One region of the Kribbella sp. NPDC055110 genome, then DNA from elsewhere that is predicted to be linked to it. Evidence: riboswitches for the same ligand, from Rfam matches in the RefSeq annotation. Region 1 holds a riboswitch; each other region holds the start of a gene.

Region 1 (4,001 bases):
CGAGATGCGCGGCCTGACCCGGGTTGGCGAGCAACTCCGCCTCGTCCACCCCGAACGCATGGCCGAGGGCCGCGCGCAGCCCCGGGATCGAGTACGAGCCACCCCACAATTGCTTCGCACGCAGTATGGCGAGCACCAGGTTGATCCGCGCCTCGCCGGCCGGCGCCCCGCCCAGCACGTGCAGCCCGTCGCGGATCTGGACGTCCTTGATCTCGCACAGGTACCCGTCCAGATGCAGCACGAACTCGTCGAAGTCGTCGTCCTCCGGCCTCTCCGACGTGTGCAGATCGTGGTGCAACTGCGCCGCCTGGATCAGCGTCCAGATCTGCGCGCGCAGCGTCGGCACCTTCTCCGGGTCCAGCGCCGACACCGTCGCGTACTCGTCGAGCAGGTACTCCAGCTTCGCCATGTCGCCGTACGTCTCGGCCCGCGCCATCGGCGGCACCAGGTGGTCGACGACCGTCGCGTGCGCCCGCCGCTTCGCCTGCGTCCCCTCGCCGGGGTCGTTGACGATGAACGGGTACACCATCGGCAGGTTCCCGAGGACGGCGTCGGGCGCGCAGCCGGCCGCCATCCCGATCCCCTTGCCCGGCAGCCATTCCAGCGTGCCGTGCTTACCGAGATGTACGACGGCCTGCGCGCCGAACCCGCCCTCGTCGGGTGACGCCTCCAGCCAGCGGTACGCCGCCAGGTAGTGGTGCGACGGCGCCATGTCCGGGTCGTGGTAGATCGCGACCGGGTTCTCGCCGAAACCGCGCGGCGGCTGGATCATCAGCACGACGTTCCCGAACCGCAACGCGGCGAGCGCGATCGCCGGCTCGTCGCCCGACGTATCGACGTACAGCTCACCGGGCGCCTCACCCCACGCCCCGGTCATTGCCTCCTGCAACGATTCCGGGACCCGGCCGAACCAGGTCGCGTACGTGGACAGCGGGATCTTGGCGACCGCGTTGGCCAGCTGCTCGTCCGTCAGCCAGTCGACGTCGTGCCCGCCCGCCGCGATCAACCGGTGAATCAACCCGTCGGCACCGTCCGCGCCTTGCAGCTCGCTCAGATCGAGATTGCCCAAGTCGTATCCGGCATCCTTCAGCTGCCCGAGCAGGACGACCGCCGACGCCGGGGTGTCGAGCCCGACCGCGTTCCCGATCCGCGCGTGCTTGGTCGGGTACGACGACAGCACCAGCGCGATCCGCTTCTCGGCCGGCGGAACGTATCGCAGCCGCGCGTGCGCGACCGCGATACCAGCCAGCCGCGCGCACCGCTCCGCGTCCGGCGCATAACGCGCCAGACCGTCGGCGTCGTACGACTTGAACGAGAACGGGATCGTGATCAGCCGCCCGTCGAACTCCGGGATCGCCACCTGCGTCGCTGCATCCAGCGGGCTGATGGCCGCGTCGCTCTCCATCCACTGCTCGCGGGTCGAGGTCAGCGCGAGGCCCTGGATCAACGGGATGTCGAGCGACGCCAGCGCACCGGCGTCCCACGCATCGTCCGCGCCGCCCGCGCTCGCGTTCGCCGCGACCGCACCGCCCGCGGCGAGGAGCGTGGTGACCAGTACGTCGCACTTCCGCAGGAGATCGAAGAGGCCGACGTTCTCGGCCGGGTCGAGGCCTCGAAGAGTCCCGCAGTACACCGGAAGGGGTTGCGCCCCGGCGTCGGCGACCGCGGCCGCGAGGGCGTCGACGAAGGCGGTGTTCCCGGAGATCTCGTGCGCGCGGTAGTACACGATCCCCACCACAGGCCGGTCGTCGTCGACGAAGGACCCACGGACGCCGTACGCCGGGAGCGCGCGCGGCGGCTCGAACTCGTCGCCGGTCAGCAGCAGCGTGTCGCGCAGGAAGCCGGCCAGGTTGCGGAGGTTGTCCGCGCCGCCTTCACGGAGGTACCCGAGCGCCTCGGTGACCGCACCGGCAGGCACGGTCGACAGCGACATCAGCTCCGCATCCGGCGCGGCCTCGCCGCTCACGACCACCGCCGGCTTCCCCGAGGCGAGGACCGCGTCGAGCCCGTCCTCCCACGCGCGACGCCCGCCGAGCAGCCGGACGACGACGATCGCGGCGTCATCGAGCAGCGGTGCAAGACCCGCGAGATCGAGCCGAGCCGGATTCGCAACGTTCCACCCGGCATCAGCCGCGGCGGCCGCCAGCAGATCGGTGTCGGCAGTGGACAGCAACAGCAGCTTCGCAGGCATGCGCACGCGTTCCTTTCCGGGGTATCCACGCCCCGACTCCAGGTACGACGGCGGCAGTTCCTGACTCCCCTTCACGGGTCACAGTGGCGGGACCGCCCCGGACTCACACCGGGTTCCTGCTGATGCCGTCGATTGACCCCGCTGACTCTAGCGGTGCATGGCGTAGTGGTTTGCTAGGAGGTCGGTGGCCCAGTCGTTGCGGAGGTCTCGCCAGACTGAGTGGATGTGGTTGGCGTTGTCCTGGGTGTTGTCGTACTCGGCGAGGAAGGTCGGGCCGGCGATCGAGTAGTAGTGGCGGTTGCCGACGCCCGGCTGGGTCTCGCCGGCCCAGGCGAACGTCAGGCGCTCGATGCCCTGCGCGGTGATGTCCTGCCACGTCAGCAATCCGATCGGCCCGGCGGCGCGGCCGACGTACTGACCGATGAGGAGGCTCAGGAGCTGGCGCTGGTCCTCGGTCATGTCGCCGTACGCCAGGCCGCGGTGCAGCAACGACGCGTCGGCCACCGGGTCGTGCCGGGTCAGCATGTCGTCGGGAGCGTCCGGTGACACCAGTGCGATCTCCAGCTGGGCCGGCTCCAGCGCATGCAGCAGCTGGAAGCCCAGGTCTTGCTCGGCGGCCAGGAACCGCCGACCGGCCTGTGGTCCGGTCAGCACCTCGGCCGGGTTCGACCCGATGAACTGCGGAGTGAACGCGACCGCTCCGTCCACGAACGCCACGTGCAGCGCCAGGTGGTGCCCGTTCAGCCGCCACGCCCACGGCTCGGTGTCGGACGGGTCGCCGAGCACACGCAGGAAGAACCTGCTACCGAGGACCGAGCCCTCCCAGTCCCCTGACTCCGGCAACGCCGGGATGCCCCGCAGGATCACCTCTGCGTCCAGCACCGCCCACGTGTCGGCCGCACCGCGTTCACTGCAGCCCAGCTCGACCAGGCGCTTGGTCAGCAACTGCTGTGCCGGTGTCAGCGCGGACAGCGGCAACCCGGCCCGGTCCCCCGGCAGGTACGTCCACTCCTTGTGGTCCGGCGTGTCGAACGGGGCCCTGATCTTCTCGAGCTGTGCCGGCGAGAGGCTCGCCAGCAGGTCGAGTACGGCGTCCCGCGTCTGCGCTACAACCATGCCGATCGCTCCCGTTCCGTCGGTTCGTAGGTCGTCCACTGCTCGAACGGCCGGTCCAGCTTGTACCGGAAATCCGGTTGCCGCAGCAGGACGCGTGTTTCCGCGTTGCCCGGGTTGCGCAGTGACTCGAAGAACCGTACCGACCAGTGGAACCAGCGCATGCAGAACAACCGCATCGTGAGCCCGTGCGACACCAGCAGCACGTTGCGCTCCGCCTCCGGATTCTCGAAGTCGCGGTGCATCGTCTCCAGAAACGTCGACACCCGGTCGTACACGTCCGACCCCGACTCACCGTGGGTGAACCGGTAGAAGAAGTGCCCGAACGAGTCGCGCAGCTTCTCCTGCCGCTCGATGTCCGCGGTGTCCTGGAGGTTGGCCCAGTCCTGCTCCCGCAGCCGCGGCTCCTCCCGCGGTACGCCGATCAGGTCGTCCAGCCCGAGCGAGTCCAGCGTCTGCCGGGCCCGCAGGTACGGCGACACGTACACGCGGACCGGCTCGTTCTCGAACAGCTCCCGCAGCTCCTCGCCCGCCTTCGCGGCCTGCTCGTGTCCGCGCGCGGTGAGCGGGACCGTGTGGTCCGGGATGCGTTCGTAGATCGTCTTGTCCAGGTTCGCCTCGGACTCGCCGTGCCGGATCAACGCGATCCGCAACGGCCGGTGACTCAACCCCATCGCTTCCCCTTCCATCCAGTTGC
Region 2 (4,001 bases), on a different contig from region 1:
GGTAAAGCTCGTCGAGCGCCCGACCCGACGGCTTCGCCATGTAGAGGTTCAGCGACTGCGCCTGGTCGATCCACTTCTGCCGCCGCGACGCCGCCTTCACGAGCCACATCGGGTCGATCTCGAACGCCGTCGCGTACAGCTCCCGCAGGTCCGCAGGGATCCGCTCGATCCCCGCGAGCACGCCGTCGTGGTACTTCAGGTCCGACACCATCACCTGGTCCCAGAGCCCGCGCTCCTTCAGATCGGCCACCAGATACGGGTTGGCGACGGTGAACTCGCCGGACATGTTCGACTTCACGAACAGGTTGCTGTACGTCGGCTCGATCGACTGGCTCACACCGCAGATGTTGGAGATCGTCGCGGTCGGCGCGATCGCCATCACGTTGGAGTTCCGCATGCCGTCACGCAGGACCTTCGCGCGCAGACCGTCCCAGTCGAGGTGCGTGTCGCGGTCGATGATCACGTCACCGTCGCGTGCCGTGTGCAGCAGGTCGAGCGAGTCGATCGGCAGGATCCCGAGGCTCCACAGCGATCCGTCGTACGACGAGTACCGGCCGCGCTCGGCGGCGAGCTCACTGGACGCCTCGATCGCGTGGTAGCTGATCTCCTCCATCGAGCGGTCCGCGAACTCGACCGCAGCGTCGGACGCGTACGGGATCCGCAGCGTGAACAGCGCGTCCGCGAACCCCATCAACCCGAGGCTGATCGGCCGGTGCCGCAGGTTCGACCGCTCCGACTCGGGGGTCGTGTAGAAGTTCACGTCGATCGTGTTGTCGAGCATCCGCACCGCCGCCCGGACCGTGTCGCGGAGCAGGCCGGTGTCCAGGCCGTCCGGCGTGAGGTGGGCGACCAGGTTGAGGGAGCCGAGGTTGCAGACCGCGATCTCGTCGGGACCGGTGTTGAGAGTGATCTCGGTACACAGGTTCGACGAGTGGACGACGCCGGTGTGCTGCTGCGGCGACCGCAGGTTGCACGGATCCTTGAACGTGATCCACGGGTGTCCGGTCTCGAACAGGACGGTCAGCATCCGCCGCCACAGGTCGACCGCCTGCACCCGCTTGAACACCCGGATCTCCCCGCGATCCGCGGCCGCTTCGTACCCGGCGTACGCCTCGGCGAATGCGGCGCCGTACAGATCGTGCAGCTCCGGAACCTCATCAGGCGAGAACAGCGTCCATTCACCACCGGCCTCGACCCGCTGCATGAACAGGTCGGGAACCCAGTTCGCGGTGTTCATGTCGTGGGTCCGGCGACGCTCGTCCCCGGTGTTCTTCCGCAGGTCGAGAAACTCCTCGATGTCGATGTGCCAGGTCTCCAGATAGGCACACACCGCGCCCTTTCTTTTTCCTCCCTGATTCACGGCTACGGCGGTGTCGTTGGCGATCTTGAGGAAGGGGACGACGCCCTGGGACTCGCCGTTCGTGCCGCGGATGTGGGCGCCGATGCCGCGGACCGGGGTCCAGTCGTTGCCGAGGCCGCCCGAGTACTTGGCGAGGAGCGCGTTGTTGCGGATGCCGGTGAAGATCCCGGCCAGATCGTCCTCGACGGTGGTGAGGAAGCAGGCCGACAGCTGCGGCCGGGTGGTGCCGGAGTTGAACAGGATCGGCGTCGAGGTCATGAACCGGAAGGTGCTGAGCACCTCGTAGAACTCGATCGCCTTCGCGTCGCGATCCTCCTCGCGCAGCGCGATGCCCATCGCGACCCGCAGGAACAAGGCTTGTGGCAACTCGAACCGCACCTTGTCGATGTGCAGCAGGTACCGGTCGTAGAGCGTCTGCAGGCTGAGGAAGGTGAAGTCGAGATCGCGCTCGGGACGGATCGCGGCCGCAATCCGCTCCAGGTCGAAGGTGCCGAGCTCGGGGTCCAGGTGCCCGGCCTCGATACCGAGCTGGATGTAGCGCGGGAAGTAGTCGACGTACGCCGTGGTCATGTCGGACTGGCTCGCCTGCCGGGGCTCGCCGTGGACGCGGCCCAGTGCCTCGCGGCGGATCTGGTCCAGGAGCAGGCGGGACGCGGCGAAGCTGTACTGCGGCTCGGTCTCGACGTACGACCGGGCGGCCATCACCAGCGCGAGCTCGACCTCGTGCTGCGCGATGCCGTCGTAGCAGGCGCCGAGCGTCTCGTTCAGGATCAGTTCGGGGTCGACCGCATCGAGTCCGGCGGCGGCCTCGGCGACGATCACGCGGAGCCGGTCGACGTCGAGTGGGGACCGGCTGCCGTCGGCCGCGCGGACAGTCAGCGCCGGCTTCTCGGTGACACCGCTCGGGTCGGCGGGGGTGCGGGCCCTGGTCCGCTCCTCGCGGTACAGCACGTAGGCACGGGCGACCTGGTGCTCGCCGGCGCGCATCAGCGCCAGCTCGACCTGGTCCTGGATGTCCTCGACCTGCACGCTGCGGCGGGTGTCACCGCGGCTGGTCAAGGCGGCGACGACCCGGCCGGTCAGGTCGGCGACCAGGTCACGGACCCGGTGCGTGGCGCCCGCGTCGGCGCCCTCGACGGCGAGGAACGCCTTCGTCACGGCGACGGAGATCTTGGTGGCGTCGAACGGCGTACTGCTGCCGTCGCGGCGGACGACGGTCAGCTCCGTGCGAAGGTCTGCCGCCACCGAGGGTGATGAGGAAGCAATGGTCACAGGTGTGCGCTCCAGAAGAGTTCGGAGACCCGGGAGCACGCGAGCGGGCGCATGACGGGACCGGCGGCACCGGCCGGGAACCCTGCCGTCACGCCCTGCGACCCACCCGCGAGATCTCGGACCGCGTGCACCGGCGGTACACGCACCGGTGGCAGGTATCCGGGCTCGCGGACGCGACTCGACGTCACGTCCGCACACCGTTGCGCGGCAGCTCCGGATTCGCACCGGATTCCCCTGTTGCCTCGAAATGATCAACATCTTGTGGTGTTGACCGTCCCGAACCACCAACAGTAGTGATGCTAGGCGGATCGATCTAGATCTTGTGGTAGCGCCACGCCGCGTGTCGCACATCTTGTGGTCCTCACGCTGCGACCGCATAGAGATCCTGGAGGGTCATGATCTCCGAGCCGTGATGGATCAGCTCGCGATTCAGCCGCAGGACGACATGACCGAACGGCTCGGCGGCGTCCAGTTCGTTGGCCTGACTCAGCCCGATCGTCATCGCCGCGTCCTCGTCCAGGCTGGCGATCGCGTCCTGCCAGGCCTCGACCCAGTAGGTCAGCCAGGCGACCGCGTCCCGGGCGTTGCCGTGCAGGGTGATGTCGGCCCGCCCCTGCCGGCTCGCCCCGAACGTCCACTCCCAGCGCTCGAAGAACATCTCGGTCAGGTGTGCGATCAGCCAGGCGATCGTCCGCGGTCCGCGATGGTCCGGCTCGTCCGGCCACTGCGCGACCCATTCACCGGATCCGAGCGGCCGGAATCGCCCGGCATAGTGCCGCCGTACGACGGTGAGCGCCTCGCTGCTCGGTCGCCAGAAGTACTGCTCGTCGGTCAGTTGGGCGAGCCGCCCGGAGAGCACCATCCAGCTGAACCCGAGCTGGCCGCGGACCATCGCCATCGCCGACGGCCGGTGCAGGATGTCCCAGTCGAACGCCTCCGGCATCACAACTCCCCTGTACGATCGAACATGTGTTCGAATTCTTGCTCGATCGCGACCGGAAAGTCAAACCGCCTAGTGTGTCGGTTCTGGCCTCGTGGGGACCGGTCTGCTAGGCGGCTCGATCCGGGTGTCCGCGGCCGGACTCGCGAAACGACGCTCCAGCAACGTGAAGGCGTCGATCAGCTCGGGCGCCTCGTAGACCCGGTTCCGGCGTCCGTCGGTGAGCTCGCGCAGGATGCCGGTCTCGACCAGCCGGGCCAGGCCCTGGTTCGCGGCTTGCTGGGAGCGGTCGATGAGTTGGGCCGCGGCCGCGAGCGTCAGGACCGGCGCGGCGGGCAGCGCCTCGATGAGGAGTTCGGCCGCGGAGCCGGAGCGGACCGGCGCCGCACGTTCCCGCCATTCGGCCTTGAGGTCTGCGGCGGTCTGCTC
Region 3 (4,001 bases), on a different contig from region 1:
CTGACGGTCAGCGCACTGAGCTGGTCCGCCGCGTCCTGGTATCGCGGCCGGCCGAACCAGCCGTTCTCACACGCCGTCTTCCTGCAGGCCGGCATGCTCGCGATCCTGGTCGGCATCGTCACGGCGGCGCTGACCCTCAACCCGGACGTCCCGGTGCTGGTCGGCATCCTCGGCTGGAGCTTGACCGGTCTGGGTATGGGGACCGTGTTCCCGACGCTGTCGGTGCTGGTCCTGGAGTACTCCGAACGCGACGAGCAGGGCGCCAACAGCTCTGCCCTGCAGCTCAGCGACTCGTTGTCGACAGCAACAATCCTCGCGATCGGGGGATCGTTGTTCGCGGCAATGGAACCGCACTCCGCGGTGCTGGCGTACCTCGTCGCCTTCGGCCTCCCCGCGTTGCTCGCACTCCTCGGAGTACCCGCGGGCCGACGTACCGCTACTCCTTAGACCCTGTCACCGCGATGCTCGCGCCGAGGCCGATGATCATCAGGCCGCCCGTCCCGCCAACCAGCTCGAGCCGGCGCGGCGAACGAGCGAACCACTCGCGCGCCGTTCCGGCCACGAACGCCCACACGCTGTCCGAGCCGAGCGCGATCACGATGAAGATCAGCCCGAGCACCAAGATCTGCGCCCACGCCGGCGCCCCAGCCCCCTTGTCGACGAACTGCGGCAGCACAGCCGCAAAGAACACCGCCGTCTTCGCATTCGTCACCCCGACCAGGAACCCCTGCCGGATCGTCCGCCGCGCAGTGCTCGGCCTCGCCGTACCCTGCATCGCCTCGACCAGCGACTTCCGCGAACGGAACGCCTGTACGCCGAGATAGATCAGGTACGCCGCCCCGACGAGCTTCACCACGGTGAGCGCGATCGCACTCGCAGCGATCAACGTCCCGAGCCCGACCGAGATCCCGCCGAGCAGGACCGCCGCGCCCAGCGTGTTCCCCACCATCGTCAACACGGCCTCCCGCCGCCCCACCGCAAGCGCCCGCCCCACAATGAACAACACGCTAGGCCCCGGGACAACGATGATGATGAACGCAGTAATCGCAAACGCAAACAAGTGCTGAGCGGACGGCATCCCCCAAGGATAGATGCGACCAGCCGCTCGGCGCCCCGGGTTTCTGGAGGGTCTTCCCGCGCCCGCCGCCACACCGAAGGTTGGATAGCCGGCTCTTGTGACTGAGGTGTGGGTGGTCGACGGGTTCCAGGGCGGTGCCGGGCTTGGTGTGATGTGCACGCTCGACAGGACATGTCGGGTGGCCGGGTAGTGCACCTGAGCGTGAACGTGCCCGCGTGTACACCGTCTCGCCGGTGCACTACCTGTCGACCTTGCACATCACCCCCGCCCGCAAGCCGCCACGCCACTACCAACCCGATCACCCAGCCGGCACCACCACACCCCCACCTCGGGCACAAGAACGGATATCCCCTCGAATGGTGGGTTCTCCCCTCTAACACCAACAGAGAAGCCACAACACCATCGGATATCCCCTCGTGTGCGCGGGCTCTTGTCGCGCTCGGTCCGGGCCGTTCGGTGGGACGGTTCACCGGGCGGTGCATACCGGGTGCGGTGCGTGCGAGCCGCGCGTGCGGTGGTGTGGTGCGGTGGGGACTGGGGACAGGCGCTGGTGGGTGGGGACAGGAAATGTCGGGTTCCTGCACCCCATGGCCTGTCTCAAGTCCCGCATACCGCCACCAACACGCACGCATCGGGCCGAAGCGTCAGATAACCCCTGACGTGGTGTCCACACTGCGTGGGCTCGGGTGGGATAGGTCACCGGCGCGCCGTGGTGCGTTGACCGGGGGGTGGGCGGGCCCCTACGGTTCGAGGGTCAACCTGCGGTGCCATGAGGGAAGCCGGTGAGAAGCCGGCGCGGCCGCGCCACTGTGATCGAGTTTCGGCTCGTAAGTCAGGACGCTCGGGCACTCGCAGCCTTTCTAAGGGGACGCGCACTTCCCCAGGAGGTCAAGTTCAATGGCAGCTCCTGCCCAGTCGGTCGCCGTACCGGCTCTCTCTCCCAAGCTCCTTGCCGCCGCGCTGCTCAGCGTCGGCCTGATGCTGTTGCTCGCGTATCTGGTCGGGTTCGACCAGGGTGCGGTGTCCCGTTCGGGGATGTACCTGCACGAGCTGATGCACGATGGTCGCCACCTACTCGGCGTGCCCTGCCACTAGATCAGATGCGCACCTTTGGATCGCTCCTGGTGCGCGGACTGATCGTCGGACTCTTCGCCGGCCTGTTGGCCGGAACGTTCGCCTACGCGTTGGGCGAGTCGCGTGTCGACGCCGCGATCGCGATCGAAGAGGCCGGTGCCGCGCACACCCATGATCATGACCATGCTGTGCAGGCGGAGGAGGAAGAGCCGCTGGTCAGCCGTGAAGGCCAGAAGGCCGGCTTGTTCCTCGCTACCAGCCTGTACGGCGTTGCGCTCGGCGGACTGTTCGCCGTCGCGTTCACGCTGCTCCGCCGCAAGCTCCGGACCGGGAACGACGCGTACGCCGCGCTCGGACTGGCCGCGGCGGGTTTCGTCGGCATCGTGCTGGTCCCGTTCCTCAAGTACCCGCCGAATCCACCGGCGGTCGGTGATCCGGACACGATCACGCGCCGTACGGTCACGTATCTCCTGACGCTCGTGATCGGCCTGCTCGCGGTCTGGGCCGGTGTCGCGCTGTCCCGGTGGGCGGCGCGGTACGGCGAGGTCGCCCGGCTCGCGGGCGGTGTCGTCGGGTTGGTCGTCACCGTGGTGGCGGCGTACCTGATTCTGCCGCGAATCAACGAGGTTCCGGAGACGTTCCCCGCTACGCTGCTGTGGCAGTTCCGGTTCGCCTCGCTCGGTACGCAGGCGACGCTGTGGCTCCTGCTCGGATTCGGGTATGCGGTCGCGGTGGACCGCCGGCCGATCCGATCGAAGGTGGCTGCCGCTTGACCGCACCACCCCAGGCGCTGACCGTGGTCGCGCATGCCCTGACGCCCGCGTTGCGCGGACTCGTGCTCGGTGGTGACGCCGAGCCGGATCCGTCGAGTGTCGAGGCTGCGCGCGAGCTGAAGCTGTCCGCTGATGTCGTGTACGCCGGGCCGGAGCAGGCCGCCGTACGCACGGCCGACGTACTCGGGTTCGACCCGGTGGTGGAGCCCGCGCTGCGGGACCGTGAGTACGGCGACTGGACCGGGCGCGGGCTGGAGGAGCTGCTCGCGGCCGAGCCGTCGCAGGTGGCGGCGTGGCTCGAGCGGCCGCACACCGCCACGCCTGGCGGCGGCGAGACCGAGAACGACGTACTCGCGCGGGTCGCCGACTGGCTGGGCGATCTGGCGGCGCGCGAACACGGCTCCGCGCTGGCGATCGTCCATCCGGCGGTCGTCCGCGCGATCGTCCTGTACGTCGTCGACGCGCCGGCCGAGTCGCTCCGACACGTCGACGTACGCCCCCTGGCCACCGTCAACCTCTCGTACCACTCCGGCAACTGGTCACTGGCCTTCGTACCTTAGGCCTGACAAACTGCGGTTGGCTCGGTTGCACGCCCAGGTGACCGGCTGTCACGGGGAGTCACGATGACTGAGTCCGACCTGCTTGCCGAACGATTCCGCGCCAACCATGCCGTGCTTGTCGCGGCTCGCGACCGCCTGCAGGCCGCGGTTGACGCCGGCACTGCGAGTGACGACCAGCGGAAGCGGCTGGACACCGTCAAGGACCTGCTCACTCCGGTCAAGACGACGTCGGTGGATGCCGAAGGCAACGTCGTCGAGGTGGAGCGGCCGCGGCAGTTCTACGCGGTGGACCCCGAGGGGAAGGGCCGTGCGGTCGAGGTCCTCGGCGATCTCCAGGCGGCGAAGAACGTCGCGGTGCTGGTTCCGGGGATGGGGAACAGCCTGGACACGTTCCGCGGGCAGTCGGACCGCGGCGACCTGATCAAGCAGGAGGCCGGCCCCGGTACGGCGGTCGTGGTGTGGCTCGACTACGACTCGCCGCAGGGTCTGGTGCAGGCCGCGAGCAAGGATGCGGCG

What was found. A riboswitch is a leader RNA that binds a small molecule or an ion and turns the genes downstream of it on or off. The one in region 1 is predicted to bind cobalamin.
Region 2: it holds a riboswitch for cobalamin, as region 1 does, so the genes downstream of both, ACWF0M_RS16460 (ribonucleoside-diphosphate reductase subunit alpha) here and cobN (cobaltochelatase subunit CobN) in region 1, are expected to answer to the same signal.
Region 3: it holds a riboswitch for cobalamin, as region 1 does, so the genes downstream of both, ACWF0M_RS14630 (CbtB domain-containing protein) here and cobN (cobaltochelatase subunit CobN) in region 1, are expected to answer to the same signal.

Annotation. Positions count from the first base shown of each region.
Region 1 is NZ_JBSGTS010000005.1:344,367-348,367, forward strand. It holds gene cobN (cobaltochelatase subunit CobN) at 1-2,191, opposite strand, end outside; cobalamin riboswitch at 2,226-2,350, opposite strand; gene ACWF0M_RS11420 (DUF3500 domain-containing protein) at 2,339-3,307, opposite strand; gene ACWF0M_RS11425 (histidine phosphatase family protein) at 3,298-3,978, opposite strand.
Region 2 is NZ_JBSGTS010000009.1:98,402-102,402, forward strand. It holds gene ACWF0M_RS16460 (ribonucleoside-diphosphate reductase subunit alpha) at 1-2,605, opposite strand, end outside; cobalamin riboswitch at 2,766-2,933, opposite strand; gene ACWF0M_RS16465 (DinB family protein) at 2,994-3,575, opposite strand; gene ACWF0M_RS16470 (Fic family protein) at 3,645-4,001, opposite strand, start outside.
Region 3 is NZ_JBSGTS010000008.1:46,743-50,743, reverse strand. It holds gene ACWF0M_RS14640 (MFS transporter) at 1-447, shown strand, start outside; gene ACWF0M_RS14635 (LysE family translocator) at 437-1,078, opposite strand; cobalamin riboswitch at 1,814-1,942, shown strand; gene ACWF0M_RS14630 (CbtB domain-containing protein) at 1,976-2,173, shown strand; gene ACWF0M_RS14625 (CbtA family protein) at 2,179-2,925, shown strand; gene ACWF0M_RS14620 (histidine phosphatase family protein) at 2,922-3,485, shown strand; gene ACWF0M_RS14615 (alpha/beta hydrolase) at 3,549-4,001, shown strand, end outside.